2 regions of the Staphylococcus felis genome follow, and region 2 is predicted to be linked to the other one. Evidence: predicted binding sites of a transcription regulator. Region 2 holds the regulator's gene; the other holds the start of a gene.
What was found. Region 2 encodes Rex, which represses fermentation and respiration genes when NADH is low (regulators of the CRP and FNR family bind a similar motif). Its sites were predicted from a motif close to TTGTGAAATATTTCACAA; they were not measured.
Positions count from the first base shown of each region.

Region 1: the regulator Rex is predicted to act here: its motif matches at 2,107-2,124, upstream of C7J90_RS04140 (anaerobic C4-dicarboxylate transporter family protein).

Region 1 is NZ_CP027770.1:873,835-877,810, forward strand. It holds gene C7J90_RS04135 (alanine/glycine:cation symporter family protein) at 574-1,920, opposite strand; gene C7J90_RS04140 (anaerobic C4-dicarboxylate transporter family protein) at 2,178-3,449, shown strand; gene C7J90_RS04145 (xylulokinase) at 3,606-3,976, shown strand, end outside.
Region 2 is NZ_CP027770.1:2,455,228-2,459,203, reverse strand. It holds gene C7J90_RS11755 (ABC-F family ATP-binding cassette domain-containing protein) at 1-1,192, opposite strand, end outside; gene C7J90_RS11750 (redox-sensing transcriptional repressor Rex) at 1,345-1,989, shown strand; gene C7J90_RS11745 (YeeE/YedE family protein) at 2,655-3,731, shown strand; gene C7J90_RS11740 (sulfurtransferase TusA family protein) at 3,749-3,973, shown strand.

The DNA of each region.
Region 1 (3,976 bases), 900 kb from region 2:
GGGTTTTTTAGGGGATGTTTCATACTTATTTTAGTACGCCTAGCTAACTAAAAGTGATGCAATATGGTGTATAAATTGAAAAACTGCATCAATTTTGCCTCGTTTTTTAAAAAATTGAATATTTCTTGATGATGCAAAAAATAAAGCAAAAAGGTCAAAATTTTTTGCTCGCCATCCCATTCTCCTTGAATCCTGAGCACTTGTTCAACAACCTTGTGATAGACGGTGTTTCGCAAGTAGGATTCTCGACAGAATGTCATGACTCGTCAAAATTTGGGGAACAATTTTGCTCGTCATTCCATTCTGCTTGAATCCTAAACACTTGCTCAACAACCTTGTGATAGACGGTGTTTCGATTGCAGAGTTTTCGGCATAACTTCGCAATTCTTCAAAATTTGAGGAACAATTTTTTGAATTGCTCGAGTTATGCTCAAACTCTAACCGCAAGCTCAACAACCTTTTTTGATAGACGGTGTTTCGATTGCTGACTTCTCAACAGAACTACACAGTTTCACAAAATTTGGGGAACAATTTTGTTCACTGTTAGGTTCTGCTCGAAGTCAAAGCGCAATCTCAACAACCTTTTTTGATATAGTTGTGTGTGAGTGCTTTGACTTTTGGAGATAGGATTAATACGGCGATGATGTTTGGAATTAATACGATGGCTAGTGCAAGGTCGAGAAGGTTCCACAATTGTGTGCCGACTCCAATTGCACCTATGATGATGGAGATGACGTATATGACTTTCATGATTGTGCCTGCTGTGATGCCGAATATGAATTCAGCCATACGTGACCCATAAAAGATAATGACGATTATCGTCGAAAATACAAAGAATACCATCGAAATTGAGACGATGGCACTGCCGAAACTACCAAATGCATCGTGGAAGGCGCGTGCAGTGAGTGCTGCAGCGTTCTCTTTTGCGTCAGGCTCTTGCCAAACGCCAGAGACGAGTACGACAAATGCTGTTGTCGTACAAATGACAAGTGTATCGACTATAATCTCACTGACAGCCCAAAATGCTTGGCGGACGGGATGGTCTGTCTGAGCGGCAGCATGTGCAATTGAAGAAGTTCCTAGACCTGCTTCATTTGAATATATCCCTCGTGCAAAACCCCAACGAATTGTTGTGGCAAGTGCTGCGCCAAAACTACCTCCGAGCGCTGCATCCGGACGAAAGGCTTTTTCGATAATAAGTATCATGATATGAGGTAAATGCTGAATGTTTATAATCACAATACCGATGCTTAAAATCAGGTAAAGTGCGACCATGACCGGGACTATCATCTCTGTAAATGTCGCAATACGTTTTACACCACCGAACACCACAAGTGACGCAATGATTGCTAAAATGAGACCTGTGACAATAGGCGGAATATGAAAAGTATCATGCACTGTACTTGCAACTGAGTGGCCTTGTACCATGGTGCTCGGTATGATTTCAAGTGCGAGAGCTACAGCGAATACTATCGCAAAAATCATCCCTAATTGGCGATTGCGAAAACCATTTTTCATGTAATAGGTTGGCCCGCCTACAAACTCACCTTGACTATTTTTCTCTCGATAATGAACGCCTAACACACTTTCACTAAATTTGAGTGCCATTCCGAAAAAAGCGATCACAATCATCCAGAAAACAGCGCCCGGACCACCCATCATAATGGCGGTAGGGACACCTACAATATTGGCAGCGCCTACAGTAGAGGAGAGTGCTGAGGTAAGTGCTTGGCGTGGTGTAATGGTTCCTTCTCCTACCGGGGTTGCATTAAATTGTCCAAATGTTTGTTTTATGATATAACCAAAATACCGAAACTGAATTCCCTTTAAGTAGCATGTCAAAAATAAACTCGATAGCAACAGAAGCAACACAATGGGATATCCCCATAACCAATTTGTAAATTGAATAAGATATGACATTGTTTCATCCCCTTTATATGATTCAATGCGAAATCGTAGTATCAAATGAGCTATAAAATTATTATAGGTTAAATAGACTGAAATTTACAATAATTTATAAGAGTGATTTATCTTAATAATGCATTAAAGTGTTAACAATTTGGACATAATCAGTGTACTTTTATAGATGAAAGTGATGAAAATTATATGTTAAAATATTCACATAAAAATAGAAAAGAGGAAGAGGTATGCTTCTTTTTATTATAGAGATAATCATTATGGTCCTCGCAATTGTGTTAGGGTTACGCACTGCGGGGGCTTTAGGTTGCGGTATATTTGCTTTAGTAACTCAGCTTGTGATGATATTTGGTTTTGGTTTGCCACCGGGTTCTGCGCCTGTGACAGCGGTTTTAATTATTCTCTCAATTGGTATCGCTGGCGGGACGTTGCAAGCAACTGGTGGTATTGATTATTTAGTTCATTTAGCTTCAAAGATTATTGAACGCTTTCCAAAGTCAATTATTTTCATAGCGCCGTTGATTGTTTTTGTATTTGTCTTCGGTATAGGTACAGCGAATATTGCATTGTCATTAGAACCCATTATTGCTAAAACAGCAATCAAAGCACGTATACGCCCTAAAAAAGCATTAACTGTGTCTGTTTTAACTGCGAATCTTGCATTGTTGTGTAGCCCAGCTGCATCTGCAACTGCGTATATGATTTCTGAATTTGCGGGACTTGGTTTTACGCTCGGTCAATATTTATCCATTGTCTTGCCGACAGCGTTGATTACGATGTTTTTATTAAGTTGTTTTGTGACTTTTGTAGGACAAACGAAAATAGATGATGTCCATGCACAAACGATGTTGCAAAAGATTGGCCAATCTCAAACTGAAACGCAGTATAGCCTTCGCGTCAAACTGGGAGTTATGTCATTTATCATTGCTGTTATTTGTATTTTAACTTTTGGTATTTTCCCAGAGTTAAGTCCGTCATTTAAGGTCGATGGTGAGACGGTTCAATTACAAATGACAGAACTTGTACAACTCTTTATGTACATGAGTGCGATGGTTAACTTATTACTGATCAAGGTTCAACCTCAACAAATTTTGTCCTCTCATATTACACAAGCAGCTATGGGGGCATTATTTGCGGTACTTGGACCAGGATGGCTTGGTGCCACAATCTTTAGTGCACCGTCCAACCGCTCAATTATGGAAGAACAAGTCGGTGGCCTCATTAGTGCGGCACCGTGGCTGATTATTTTACTCGTTTCACTGATTGCGATGGTCGTTATCTCACAATCTGCAACGGCTTCGATTGTAGTACCGATTATGTTATCACTTGGAATACCACCTACATTTTTTATGGCTGTTGTGCAAACGTTAAATGTGAACTTTGTTATTCCGGCACAACCGACAATTTTGTTTGCGGTCGATGTTGACGAAACGCGATCAACACGTACGACAAGCTTTTTATTGCCAGGATTCTTCGGCATTACTGTATCAGTCATTGTCGGATTGAGTATTAAAACATTATTAGGATTATAAAAGGATTGAATATGACGGCTCGACATCATTTTGTCGGGTCGCTTTTTGTTTTGTTTAAATTGTTAAAATATTTATTTTAAGAATGATGAATTGATGTTAAAGAGGTCCTATTATATGATGAAAGCGGTCACATGTTAAGAGGAAAGAGTGATGAAAATGAAGAATCATGAAAACGCCTATCTTCTACAATCGGGGAAGATCAGTGTTGGAATTGAGGTGGGTTCAACGCGTATTAAGACCGTTGCAATCACGCCTGATTGTCATACGATTGCAACAGGATCATTCGAATGGGAAAATCGTTTTGAAGCAGGATATTGGACGTATCATTTGGATGAAATGTGGAAAGGAATCCAAGAGAGTTACGGACAGATGACGCGTTATATTGAACAGAAATATAACGTTACAATGACTCAAATTGCATCACTTGGAATTAGTGGAATGATGCATGGTTATCTCGTATTTGATGATAAGGAGAACTTGCTTGTGCCTTTTCGTACATGGCGTAACAACAATGCCACCGAAGCAGC
Region 2 (3,976 bases):
CATAATAGCCGATCTTCAAATTAGCGCCAGGTATGATTTCGCCCGATAGTATTGGTAAGCGTTGAGCTAAAGTTTTAATAAACGTAGATTTACCAATACCATTGGGCCCAATTACAGCGATGTGATCCCCTTTAGTGACTTCTAAATTGATAGGTGATGTAATAGGGGAATCGTAGCCAATCTCAAGCTGACGGATATGGAAAACATCATTTCCCGTATTACGTTGAAAGTCAAACTTTATATCGGCACTTCTTGCATCAAGCATAGGCTTTTCGATACGTTCCATTTTTTCTAACATTTTGCGTCTACTTTTAGCCATTCCACTTGTAGAAGCTCTTGTAATATTTTTGTCGACAAAATTTTCTAGTCGCTTAATCTCAGCTTGTTGACGTTCATACTCTGCAAGGCGCTTTTGAAAGTATTGATCACGTTGTTGAATGAACTTTTCGTAGTTACCGACATAATGCTTCACTTCACCAAGAGAGACATCGTAAATCTGTGTTACTATTTTATCTAGAAAATAACGATCATGTGAGATAATGACAATGGCCCCTTTGAAAAATTTCAAATAATCTTCAAGCCATTGTGTCGTTTCCATATCTAAATGGTTGGTCGGCTCATCTAGTAATAATAAATCAGGTTCACTTAATAACATTTGAGCAAGTGACAATCGGGTTTTTTGTCCACCGCTAAAGTCATTCACCGGTCGTTGGTAGTCTTTTTCAGAGAAGTTAAGCCCATTTAAAACAGTTTTAATCTTACTATCCACTTGATAACCGCCCAACTTCTCAAATTCATTTGAGATATTTTCATAACGTTGGAGGTGTTCTCGATACGCAGTTGTATCGTGCTGATCAACGTGTTGACTTAACCAATCAACTTCGACTTGCATCTTATCTGCTAAAGATTGATGATACACGAATGGTTTTGACATTTCTTCATACACGGTATTTTGCGTGTCTAAAGTCATTTGTTGTGTCAAATAACCGAGGCGTAAATTTTTAATTTTTGAAATATGTCCTTCGTCGTATCCTTCAACACCGGCAATCAGCTTCATTAGTGTTGATTTTCCCGCACCGTTACGACCTACTATGCCGATACGCTCTCCAGTTTTAATTTCAAAATGAACATTCTCAAAAATCGTTTCGCCATCAAAGGATTTTGAGATTTGATTCAATTGCATTAATATCATTAGGCATACTCCTCTCAATATTATATTTTACAATAAATGATTCATCTATAAAATAGTTACTGTTTTATTACTAGTTATATTCGGGTATAATTGTAAGTGTATATACTGTGAAGTTTATCACAAATATCTGAAAATGATTTGGAGGTTTGCAAATGGCGAAAGAGGTAAACAAAATTCCGAGAGCGACATTAAAACGTCTACCGCTATATTATCGTTTTGTTAACACTTTAAAAGCTAAAGGTGAAGATAGAGTCAACTCTAAAGCGATTAGTGAAGGGTTAAATATTGATTCTGCAACAATTCGACGTGATTTTTCGTATTTTGGTGAGTTAGGAAAAAAGGGGTATGGCTATAATATAGATAGTTTATTAGAATTTTTTAAATCTGAATTGAGCGATGCAGATATTATTAAAATCGGTGTCATTGGAGTAGGTCATTTAGGTAAGGCTTTAATTAGTTATAACTTCTCAATTCATGATGATATGACTATTACTGAGGCGTTTGATATTGATCCCAATATTATAGGGAGTCAAATCGGTAATGTCAAAGTTAAATCTATGGAAGAAATTGAAGAAGTTATTCAAAAACACTGTATTGAGGTAATGATACTTACAACACCAGCTGCCGTAGCTCAAGAAGTTACTGATCATTTAGTAAAATCAGGTATTAAAGGAATTCTTAATTTCACACCTAAACGCGTAGTGACACCTAATCATGTTCAGGTTCACCAAATTGATCTAGGTGTTGAATTACAATCATTATTATTCTTTATGAAAAATTATGGAAAGCAACAGTAAACGGGCGATACTAGGTTATAATTATCTGCTCAATAAAAAAGTATATTAAAAGAACGCGAGATATAGGGGCCTTTAGTCAGAATAAAAATTGTCATAACGCATACACTAATGTCGTGAATAAACTTAATCGTTAATGACAAATGATATAAGTTTATGACACTTTAGCCCCGGATAAGTCTCGTTATTTTTATGCAAAAAATCGAGCCATCAATTGGAAAAAGATGACCCGATTTCTGAGGAACATTTAAATATTGGGAAGGGAGTTTTATTATTGGAGTATGGCTCAATTATATTGTATGTACTCATAAATGAGGCTAATATTCCTTAAGTTAAATATATCAGTGCTTAACTGTAGTCATTCTTTCCGATCAAAACGAGTATGAATGCTTTTCTGTAAACCACTCTATACAAAGTTTTTAATCTATTAAGTTTATTATTATCCTTCTATCATAAATAGCTTCTAAAAATTTTATCCTCTTATAATTTTTTGCCACTATTTTAAAGATGCTCAAAAATAGAATTGAAGAACGCCCCATATAATAAACGAATCTTTTATGTTTGAATTAAAAAGTAAATAGTAGCATCCATTTTTAAAATGGCCTTGTCAAAAGGGATAATTTATTCTATAATTCATATAATGTTAATCGGATATAGGAGGGGTTTATTTGATTTGGACAATCATAAGTGGACTAATTGTAGGGGTGTTATTAGGTTTTGTAATGCAACGTACTCGTTTTTGTTTGACAGGCGGATTTAGAGATATGTACGTGCAAAAAAATAATAAAATATTTTACGCACTTTTAATTGCGATTACGATACAAGCTATTGGCATATACGGGCTTAACACTGCAGGCGTTATTCATATTGATAATGGAACATTTCCCATTATTGGTACGATAATCGGTTCTTTTATATTTGGTGTCGGTATAATACTAGCTGGTGGATGCGCTACTGGTACATACTACAGAGCTGGTGAAGGGCTAATTGGCAGTTGGATAGCATTAGCGATGTATGGTTTTTTGGCCGCGGTTTCCAAATATGGCATTTTATTGCCACTAAAAGATCAAATCAATAGTACGACTGTTACCAACGCTGATATGGCATCTTCAACTGGAATCCCCGGTTGGATATGGTTGATTGTACTTATTAGCATTACATTATTTGTCGTCGTTAAAACGCTTCGTAAGCCAAAATCAAACATTGCGATTCCAAAATTAAAGTCGCGTTATACAGGGATACGTCACCTTTTATTTGAAAAGCGTATACATCCATTCGTTGCTGCGATTGCGATTGGTCTCATTGCATTAATCGCATGGCCAATGAGCGAATCTACAGGTAGAGCGGGTGGATTAGGGATAACAACACCATCAGCGAATATTGTTCAATTTCTAACGACAGGAGATGTGTCGGTGTTAGATTGGGGTGTATTTCTAGTTTTAGGTATTTTTGTAGGATCATATATAGCAGCACGAGGATCACGCGAATTTAAATGGAGATTACCTGATAAAAAGACCATTCGTAACAGTGCGTTGGGTGGTGCATGTATGGGATTTGGTGCAGCAGTTGCAGGGGGATGTTCTATTGGTAATGGTCTTGTTGCAACGGCAGCTTTATCTTGGCAAGGCTGGTTAGCATTAGCCTTTATGATATTAGGAACATGGTTTATGAGTTACTTTTTATTTGTTAAACCATTAAAAGCAGCACGTGTGCAATCGGCTCAACGATCTGTAAGTGTATCATAAAAAAAGGAGGATACAATATGATTTATGAATTAGGTACAGTAGGAATGGTATGTCCATTTCCATTAATAGAAGCTCAAAAGAAAATGGAGGAATTAAGCGCTGGAGATGAGCTCAAAATTGATTTTGATTGTACTCAAGCGACTGAATCTATCCCGAATTGGGCAGCAGAACAAAATTATCCCATCAACCATTTTGAACAGCTCGATGATGCATCATGGACGATAACAGTCCAAAAAGTATAATAA